3 regions of the Marinomonas algicola genome follow, and region 1 is predicted to be linked to each of the others. Evidence: predicted binding sites of a transcription regulator. Region 1 holds the regulator's gene; each other region holds the start of a gene.
The links. The regulator LexA, encoded in region 1, represses DNA repair genes until DNA is damaged. The targets are predictions, from matches to a motif close to TACTGTNTANNTANACAGTA.
Positions count from the first base shown of each region.

Region 2: the regulator LexA is predicted to act here: its motif matches at 1,891-1,910, upstream of uvrA (excinuclease ABC subunit UvrA).
Region 3: the regulator LexA is predicted to act here: its motif matches at 1,904-1,923, upstream of umuD (translesion error-prone DNA polymerase V autoproteolytic subunit).

Region 1 covers NZ_CP061941.1:2,018,776-2,022,062, reverse strand. Annotated here, with positions in the region: gene dinG (ATP-dependent DNA helicase DinG) at 1-1,323, opposite strand, end outside; gene lexA (transcriptional repressor LexA) at 1,392-2,012, shown strand; gene IEZ33_RS09170 (hypothetical protein) at 2,082-2,366, opposite strand; gene IEZ33_RS09165 (DUF6586 family protein) at 2,369-2,836, opposite strand; gene topA (type I DNA topoisomerase) at 2,833-3,287, opposite strand, start outside.
Region 2 covers NZ_CP061941.1:244,414-247,700, reverse strand. Annotated here, with positions in the region: gene ssb (single-stranded DNA-binding protein) at 1-414, opposite strand, end outside; gene IEZ33_RS01175 (MFS transporter) at 446-1,804, opposite strand; gene uvrA (excinuclease ABC subunit UvrA) at 1,964-3,287, shown strand, end outside.
Region 3 covers NZ_CP061941.1:1,199,889-1,203,175, forward strand. Annotated here, with positions in the region: gene IEZ33_RS05365 (2Fe-2S iron-sulfur cluster-binding protein) at 1-875, shown strand, start outside; gene IEZ33_RS05370 (aminomethyltransferase family protein) at 875-1,465, shown strand; gene umuD (translesion error-prone DNA polymerase V autoproteolytic subunit) at 1,938-2,384, shown strand; gene umuC (translesion error-prone DNA polymerase V subunit UmuC) at 2,396-3,287, shown strand, end outside.

The sequences.
Region 1 (3,287 bases):
TAAACTCAACCATCGAGCATTCGGGGGATACGTTAAATCATCCTGAAGGGAAAAAAGCTGCCAAAGCCCTTTTGCTTGTTCTAAACGCGCAAGAACAACACCCAAGATAGATAACCAAGTATCGGCCACTTCTTGAGTCAGACCCATTCCTTCATTTTGCTTTACTTTTTTACACTCGTCCTGAATGCTTTCAATGCTATTAAATAATTTTTGAAAACCAGTTTGAAGACTGTAAGCTAATTGTCTCAATTCTTCAGGTATAACACCAAATTCAAATCGATAAACAGTGTTGTCGCTGTCTAGGTTTTTTTCTGCAATAAATGGCGCAAGTCCTTGTTGGGCGTATTGAATAAAATTAACCAGAGTTTGAATCTGCTGCGGTATTTTCAATAAAATCTGACCCGTTAAGCTGATTTCATCAGTCAATTCTTGTTTAAGATTCACCAAGTTCTTTTCAAGCTGTCTCAGCCACTGAATACTCTGTTGCAAACGCAGCTCATGACGGAAGTGATTTATGGCTTTTTCTGGAAGATGATGGCCTTCATCAAACACATATATAGTCTCACTTGGGTCCGTTAAAATAGCGCCACCTCCCAATGATAAATCGGCTAACACTAAGTCATGGTTAGCGACGATGACATCGGCGGTTTCAATTTCAGCCCTAGCTTTATAAAATGGGCAAGCTGAAAAGTTTGCGCAATTACGATTTGTGCATTGTTGATGATCTGTGGTCACCCTTCTCCAATCCTCATCTCGTAAAATACCCTCCCAATTATCTTTATCACCGTTCCAGTCACCGGATTTAATGTGTTCGTCCATTTCCTGATAGAGAACCGAGTTAACATCACCAGATTGAAGGTGTTGTTCAAATAGACCCGCGAACATGTCATCCATAACTTGGTTTTCGGCATCTAAAAAACTTTCAAGCTGGTTCAAGCACAAGTATCGACCTCTTCCTTTCGCTAAGGTGTAACTAAAGTTGTATTCCGTATGCTTTAACAGGTCTGGCAGCTCTTTATGGAGAATTTGTTCCTGCAGCGCTACGGTCGCTGTAGAAATAATTAATTTTTTCTCATTTGATTTAGCAATAGGAATGGCCGATAAACAGTAAGAAAGGGTTTTACCTGTTCCTGTCCCAGCCTCGACGACAGCGACATGCTTTTCACCCAAGCGCTCACCTTCTGAGCCCTGCATAATGTTGCCCAAAGTACGCGCGATCGTCGCAATCATTTGCTTCTGACCTAAGCGCGGCTTATGACCTTTGGCGGCCAACGATGCCCTGTAGGCAGCATGTATTTTTGACTTTAATTCATCTGATAGCATTATTTAATTGAGAACATCTTTAAAAGCTGTATATAATAACAGTAACTGTACAAACAACCAGATGCCTTATGATTAAATTAACAAAAAGACAATCCGAAGTAATGGACATGATACGCGAATTTATTTCTGTAAATGGCTTTCCGCCAACGCGAGCAGAAATAGCGAGGCATTTGGGATTTAAATCTCCTAATGCCGCCGAGGAGCATCTTAAAGCATTATGCAAAAAAGGTGCTATCGAAATTTTACCTGGTGCGTCTCGAGGATTGCGTTTGATAGAAGAAAGTCCAGAAGCCCCTCCTTCGGAGCTCGGATTACCTATTATAGGTAAAGTGGCCGCTGGCTACCCAATATTAGCTCAAGAGAATGTTTCTTCTTATGTTCAAATCCCTCCTGAGATGTTTTACCCCAAAGCAGATTATTTTTTATCCGTTACAGGGATGAGCATGAAAGACATCGGTATTTTAGATGGTGATTTAATTGCCGTACATAAAACAGAATCTGTGAAAAATGGTCAAGTCGTTGTTGCTAGAATTGATGATGAAGTTACCGTAAAACGCTTCGAGCAAGAGGGAAAAATTGTCCACCTGATCGCAGAAAATGAAGAGTTTAACGACATACATGTTGATTTAGAAAGTACTGAATTTGCTATTGAGGGGATTTCAGTCGGCGTTATCAGGCAAAATATATAAGTTCCATCAAGCTATACGTTTCATTATTGCCCTTCATAAATAGGTATTTGTGAAGGGCAAGCAGGAATACTAATGCAGAGTTGAAGGCACGCTCAAATTCGTCTCAAACTCATCGAGCATATCTTGATCGTCTTCAGGCATGTCACTAAAGTCTTCAGAGTAGACAAAATCAATTCCAGCATGAAACATACATTTTGCAAGGTCGAAATACCGGTTCTGCAAAAAAGCCTTGGTATCATCGGAAATAGTTAACACAGCTAACGGCTCTGAAGTTTCATTTTCCTCTGTATTTACTGGGCGCAATACAATATCACCGTTATCTAATTCAACAATTTCTAAATAAGCTTCATTCATTCTTAATACTCTGCGGACTCTTCTCTATATCTCAATACGAGATCAGATATTGACTTTAAATAGAATGTTATCGAACTTTCTAAGCTTTGACTACTCACTATAACATTACTTGAAACAACGGTTGGCGACTTAGAATGACACTCTAAAGCGACATTATAGTCTTTTTCCATCAAGGTAAGCCAACTAATGGGGTCGGATGATAAAGCATTTAGCTCCTGTAATACAGGAATTGACATACCTTTTTCTTTTGCCGCACCCAAAAGAACACAAAGATCCGCTTCTTTTTTTAACGAATAATTTGCACAAACTTCTTGCAACAAACCGTTTAACGCACTCTTGAGATGAAAAAGAGCAGAGTACTCATACGCTCTTTCCATCCAAAACTCAGCCGCTTCATTTTTCATATTTAAGAAGCGACGTGCAACATCTAACCTTTGATTTGTCACACTCGCTTCACTTGGGTTGCTCATTTCGTTTTTTTACCCTCTTCAATCACCCACTTATTACCCACATAAAACGCTTTCCAACCAGTAGGCTTACCATTCTCTTCTGTCATAACGTATTGTTCTTTTGTTTTACGACTATAACGAATGACCGCTGGGCGGCCTTCTGAGTCGGCAACCGGTGCATCAGAAAAGAAATGATACTTAGAATCAATTTGGTCCATGTAGGGCAAAAGTTCTGCAACAAGCGGCGCTCTTGTTTCTCTCTTTTTAGGAAATTGGCTCGCCGCTAAAAACAGGCCTGTTGCGCCATCTCTTAGAACATAATGATCTTCAACTTTTAGGCAAATCAAATCAGGCATAGGGACCGGATCCATCTTCGGTGGAGCCGCTTCACCGCTCTTCAAGAGCTTGCGAGTATTTTTACATTCTTCATTGGTACAACCAAAATATTTCCCAAAGCGGCCATTTTTTAATT
Region 2 (3,287 bases), 1.8 Mb from region 1:
CTGCTGTGGAGCTTGACCGTAACCACCTTGGTTATTGTTATCATAGGCGCCTTGACCACCCTGATCATTGCGTCCGTCTAATAATTGCATTTCATTTGCGATTATTTCTGTTGTATAACGCTTAACGCCGTCTTTCTCCCATTCACGCGTACGTAATGAGCCTTCAACATACACTTTTGAACCTTTTTTGATAAAATCGCCAGCTATTTGTCCTAAGCGAAAATTACCACGGTCCATAAACGACACTCGATGCCATTCTGTGCGCTCTTGCATTTGACCCGTTTGCTTGTCTCTCCAACTTTCCGACGTCGCTAAACTGACATTTGCAACGGCGCCACCATTTGGCATAAAGCGTACTTCTGCATCATTACCAGCGTTACCAATTAAGATAACTTTATTTATTCCACGTGCCATGACGTTCTCCAATTCTGTCTATTTATGTTCTTTAAAGCGTTACTTGCGGTACAACACGCAGCAAACTATCTCTATCTAGTTGTTTTTTATTAACCTTTAAATACGCCGTTTGTTCATCTTCAAATAATTGCATATCTTCCACTCCCTGGATCGTCATTAATCGTGATGATAATTTTGTTATTTCACGCTGACTTAAACCACCGAGGCTAAAAGCCAAGCTAGTCAACTGAGGTGGCGCAGGCTGACGTAAAGACAACAAAGTCCAAATAAATACCATGCTTCCCACAGAAGCAAATAAGGTTTCTATGGACGTATTCTGCAGCAGCCAACCACCGCCTACGCCGCCCAAAAAAGCGCCGAAAAATTGATGCGTAGAAAAAACCCCCATTGCCGTACCGCGATACCCTACAGGGGCTAACTTACTCACAACAGAAGGCAAGGTCGCTTCTAACGTGTTAAAAGCAACAAAGTAAGCCCAGAGCAATACAGAAAATAGCCAGACACTTTGAACCACGCCCATGAAGACAATTGAAATAGATAACAATAGCATCACGCTTGTCATCACTTGCTTCATTTTACCTTTTGCTTCTGCAATGATGACTAATGGTACCATACCAACAAAGGCCAATCCCATGACAAATAAATAAAGCCAACTATGATTAATTAATGGAAAATGAAACTGGTTTACCAGCAAACTAGGAATACAAACAAATAGCGCAGTTAAGCTCGCATGTAACAGTAAAACACTCATATTCAACGATCGTAAATGCCCACTTTGAAGCACACTTCTCAAGGCAGATAAACTCGGTGTCGTATCTCGCCTAAAAGTATGTTGCTTAACATTCGGAACCATCCAAACAACTAAGGAAATACCTATTAAGGAAGAGATTAACGATACGTAAAATAAGCCTGATAAACCTATAAGAGAGTATAACCAAGGGCCTAATACCAAAGACAACATAAAAGACACACCGATACTGATTCCTACGGTGGCCATAGCTTTGGTCCTATTCTGCTCTCGCGTAACATCACTTAACAATGCCATTAATGTACTGGCAATGGCTCCAGCACCTTGTACGGCACGACCAAGAATTAAACTTAGAATATCATCTGCATTCGCACAAATAATACTGCCCACCGCAAATAAAATCAGACCAAGAACAATAATACGTTTACGCCCTACTTGATCTGACAACATTCCCATCGGAATTTGCAACAAAGCTTGCGTTAATCCATAAATACCAATCGCCGTTCCAATTAACGCGGCACTAGCGCCATTTAAATCAGCCGCTGACAAGCTGATGACAGGCATAATAAGGAACAATCCCAGCATACGAAATAAGTAAACCGTAGCTAAAGCAACAACTGAACGACGCTCAAATGCATCCATAAAAAGGTTATAACCGCGCAAATTTAAAAATGAATAGTTTATAAAATGGTATTTTACAAAAAATAGCGTTGAAGCTCTATCTTAACTACTGTAAAAATAGACAGTTATTTTAACAAATACGTATAATGATTTTTTGTTTTACTACAGGGCCGGAGACAAATGGATAATATCACCATTCGAGGGGCACGTACCCATAACCTCAAAAATATCGACTTAGATATCCCAAGAGATAAGTTAATTGTCATTACTGGGTTATCTGGCTCAGGAAAATCGTCTTTAGCCTTTGATACTCTCTATGCTGAAGGCCAGAGACGTTATGTGGAATCACTTTCAACCTATGCTCGTCAATTTTTATCAATGATGGAAAAGCCAGACATTGATCATATTGAAGGTCTGTCTCCCGCTATTTCGATAGAGCAAAAATCAACGTCTCATAATCCTCGATCTACCGTTGGTACTATTACAGAGATCTATGACTACTTACGTCTTCTTTTCGCTCGTGCAGGACAGCCCCGCTGTCCTGACCATGGAGAGCCTTTAGAAGCGCAGACAATTTCTCAAATGGTCGATAAAGTACTTTCCCTACCTGCTGAAACCAAAATGATGCTATTAGCACCGGTAGTCAAGGACCGAAAAGGCGAACACCTACATACGATTAGCGATCTTTTATCTAAAGGTTTTATACGTGCTCGCATTGATGGCTTAGTAGTAGATTTAGATGATGCGCCTACGCTAGAAAAAAACAAAAAACACACAATTGAAGTGATCATTGACCGCTTTAAAGTAAGAGACGATTTACAGTTACGGCTCGCAGAATCTTTCGAAACCTGCTTAACACTTTCAGACGGCATCGCTAAGGTGATGAATATGGACTCTCCGGACGAAGTTCATATTTTCTCAAGCAAATTTGCCTGCCCTGTATGTGGCTATAGCATCACTGAACTTGAACCGAGATTGTTCTCATTTAATAATCCTAATGGGGCCTGCCCAACTTGTGACGGTTTAGGCACACACCAATTATTTGATTCAAGCTTAATTGTCGTTGATGATACATTAACCCTTGCAGAAGGCGCTATTCGAGGCTGGGGGAGGCGAAGCATCTTCTACTTTCAACAGTTACAAGCACTGGCAACACATTACGGGTTTGATATTGAACTCCCATTCAAAGACATTCCAGATACTCATAAAAAACACATTCTAAATGGGTCAGGTAAAGACAAGATATCCTTTGTCTATATCAATGAACGTGGGGATAAAATGACTCGATCACACGCGTTCGAGGGGGTAATCCCTAACTTGCAACGTCGTTACCATGAAACAGAGTCTGACTCGGTACGTGATGATTTATCTCAATACATAAGTGTACAAGCTTGCCCCGAATGCGATGGAGCGCGACTAAATAAAGCCGCTCGAAATGTCTTTATTGAAGAACTTACCATTCCAGAGATTACAGCAAAACCCATTGCAGATTGCTTGGACTATT
Region 3 (3,287 bases), 820 kb from region 1:
AGGGAGTGGTAGTAGATGATGGTGTTTCCTGTCGAATCTCTGAAGATCACTACTATATTACCGCCACTACGACTGGTGTGGATGCCGTTTATCGTGAGATGACCAAATGGAATGCTCAGTGGCGATTAAAAGTTGATATTGCAAATGTTACATCGGCTTTTTCTGCGGTTAACGTGGCTGGTCCTCTGGCTAGAAACGTACTTATTAAAGTGTGTTCTGACGTAGACTTTTCCAACGAGTCTTTCCCTTATTTAGCCTATAGAGAAGGCTCTATCGACGGTGTGCCGGTGCGCTTATTGAGAGTCGGATTTGTCGGTGAATTGGGCTATGAAATTCATATGCCTAGCTTGTTTGGCGAGGGTGTTTGGGATCGGTTAATGGATGCTGGGAAAGAGTTTGAAATGAAACCTTTTGGCGTCGAAACCCAGCGGTTACTGCGTTTGGAAAAAGGCCACATTATTGTTAGCCAAGATACAGATGGCATGTCGCATCCCGGTGAGCTTTCTTTAAATTGGGCGGTTAATCGTAAGAAGCCTTTCTTCATTGGTAGTCGATCTGTCGACATTGTCATGGCTAGAAAACAAACTCGTAAGTTAGTTGGTTTTAAATTAGATAGTAAGATAATACGACCGAAAGAAGGTCATTTAGTCTTAGCGAATCCGGATCGCCCTGATTGCGCTATTACGGGAAATGTTACGTCTTCTGAGTATTCCAGTGCGATTGGTGCAAACATCGGTATGGCATTTGTTGGGGTTGATCAACAGGAGGTTGGCTCAACATTCCCTATTCGAGTGGATAACGGTGAAATTGTCATGGCTGAAGTGGTTAAATTGCCTTTTTATGATGCAAACAATATTCGTCAGGAGGTGTTGTAATGAACTCTTTTAATTTATGTGCGGTGCCTCGTTCACGTAAAAGTATGCTGGATTTAAACAACACTGAGTCATCGAACTCCGGTGTTAAACGTCAGGATTGCACTGTCTATTCGAGAGTTGGCTTTAGGGGGATGGGCGCAGAAAACTATTTGATGTCACAAGGCTTGCCTATTCCTAGTGAGTCAAATCGATCCCTGATTTTTGAAGATAGCCTTGTCGTGTTACGCCTTGGTAAATCTGAGTTTTGGTTGGTGGATCTTGACAATACTCATCATGAACTGATTGAAGCGCTAGAGCTGGGCGCGAAAGGTCTTGATGAAGTATACCGTTTATTCTGTCAGCATAGCCATGCCTGCTTCTTGTTTAAGGGAGAGCAAACGACAACCATGTTTTCCAAAGTATGCGGTGTCGATTTAAAGCGATGTGCCTTTCCAATAGGGAGTATTGCTCAAACTTCGGTGGCGCGAGTTAATGCTATAATAACAAAGCAAGAAGAAAAAAGAGGGGAGTACTTTCTTTTGCTTTCTGACTTAGCTAGCTCTCAATATTTATGGGAAGCGTTAGCCGATGCGTCTAAGGAATTTGTCTGATTTAGCTCTGCTGTAGTGTGTTAATCTCAGATTTGATTGCCCTACTAATGAAGTAGAGAGTTCCGTGTTTTTATAAAGCTGTTGGACCTTTAATAAAAACGAAAAAAGGTAACTCTCTATTTCGTATGCGAATCATTCTATCATCCAACTTCGAGTAGGTTTGCTTAACATACAAATTAGCTAGTGTGCCTATCTCAAACTTCATGACCTACTCGTACTCGCAGCAATCATTGACCAATAGCCGAATGTCTCACGCCTTTTTATCGCCATGAGAATGGTATCTACAGCCAGATAACACCAAATACATCAAAGCACATGGTTTGTTTAAATTTTGTTAAACGATATTCATTCCAAAAAAACACATCGTTTTTGTGATAGTCAGCTTAGATATGACGTTTTCACAAAAATTCACTTTGTTTTTTATGTTACTTAAAATTATACTGTTTTTTTATACAGTATTTTGGTGCTCGTTATGCGTGTGACTTATCTTGGTGTGTCTGAGTCGGCGGCGTTTATTGCGGTGAACAGCGTGCGAATCTCTTTGTATATGGATTCGGTGTCGGCGGGATTTCCGTCTCCCGCTCAGGATTTTGTTGAAAAGTCTTTAGATTTAAATGAGTTTTGTGTGGCTCACCCGAATGCCACTTTTTATGTTCGTGCTCAGGGGGATTCAATGATAGAAGCCGGCATCCATTCAGGTGATGTCTTGGTGGTGGATCGCTCGTTAACGGCACGCCATGGGGACATTGTCATTGCCTGCATTCATGGGGAAATGACGGTGAAAACGTTAGAGCTAAAGCCCAACGTGTTACTGCGTCCGAAGAATAAAGCGTATAAGGCGATTCATATTACTGAAGAGTCCGAGCTGGAGATATTTGGTGTGGTCACGGGTGTTGTTCGCAAATATGAACGGGGCTAAGGGTGCGGTATATGAAGACGGTGTTTGCCCTTGTTGATTGCAATAACTTTTACGCCAGTTGCGAGAAGTTATTCCGACCGGATTTAAAAAACACGCCTGTGGTGGTGTTGTCGAATAACGATGGCTGTATTGTCGCACGTTCCAAGGAGGTGAAAACGTTAGGCATTAAAATGGGCGTGCCGATGTTCCAGGTTCAGGACGAGATAAGAAAGCATGGCGTTGTGTGCTTTTCGTCTAACTATGCGCTGTATGCTGACCTGTCGAATCGGGTGATGACTATCCTAGAGGAGGAGGCTCCGCAGCTTGAAGTGTATTCCATTGATGAAGCTTTTATGGACTTAACCGGCGTGGATCATGTGACAGACTTACTTGTCTTCGGGAAACAAGTAAAAGCGAAGGTCGATAAATGGACGGGCATTACCGTTGGAGTGGGAATCGGGCCCACCAAGACTCTGGCGAAGTTGGCGAACCATGCGGCGAAGAAATATCCAGCCACCGGTTCGGTGGTGGATTTGATGGACCCAGACAGGCAAAAGCGTTTGCTTGCCTTGGTTGATGTAAGTGATGTGTGGGGTGTTGGCCGTCGTACCACGGCAAGGTTAAACGCGAGGAAAATTTATACCGCGTTGGATCTAGCGAACGCGAACCCAAAATCCATGCGGGGAGAATTTTCTGTCGTACTGGAGCGAACCATTGAGGAGTTAAATGGGGTGTCGTGTTTGGATTTAGAAACGGTAAAACCAGCAAAACAGCAAATTATTTGCAGTCGGTCATTCGGTCATAAGGTGACAGACAAGCAGGAGCTAGGGGAAGCCATCGCTAAATACACAACCAGAGCCGCAGAGAAGCTACGCGGCGAAAAACGCCTTTGCCGTGTGGTGAGTGTGTTTATTCGAACCAGCC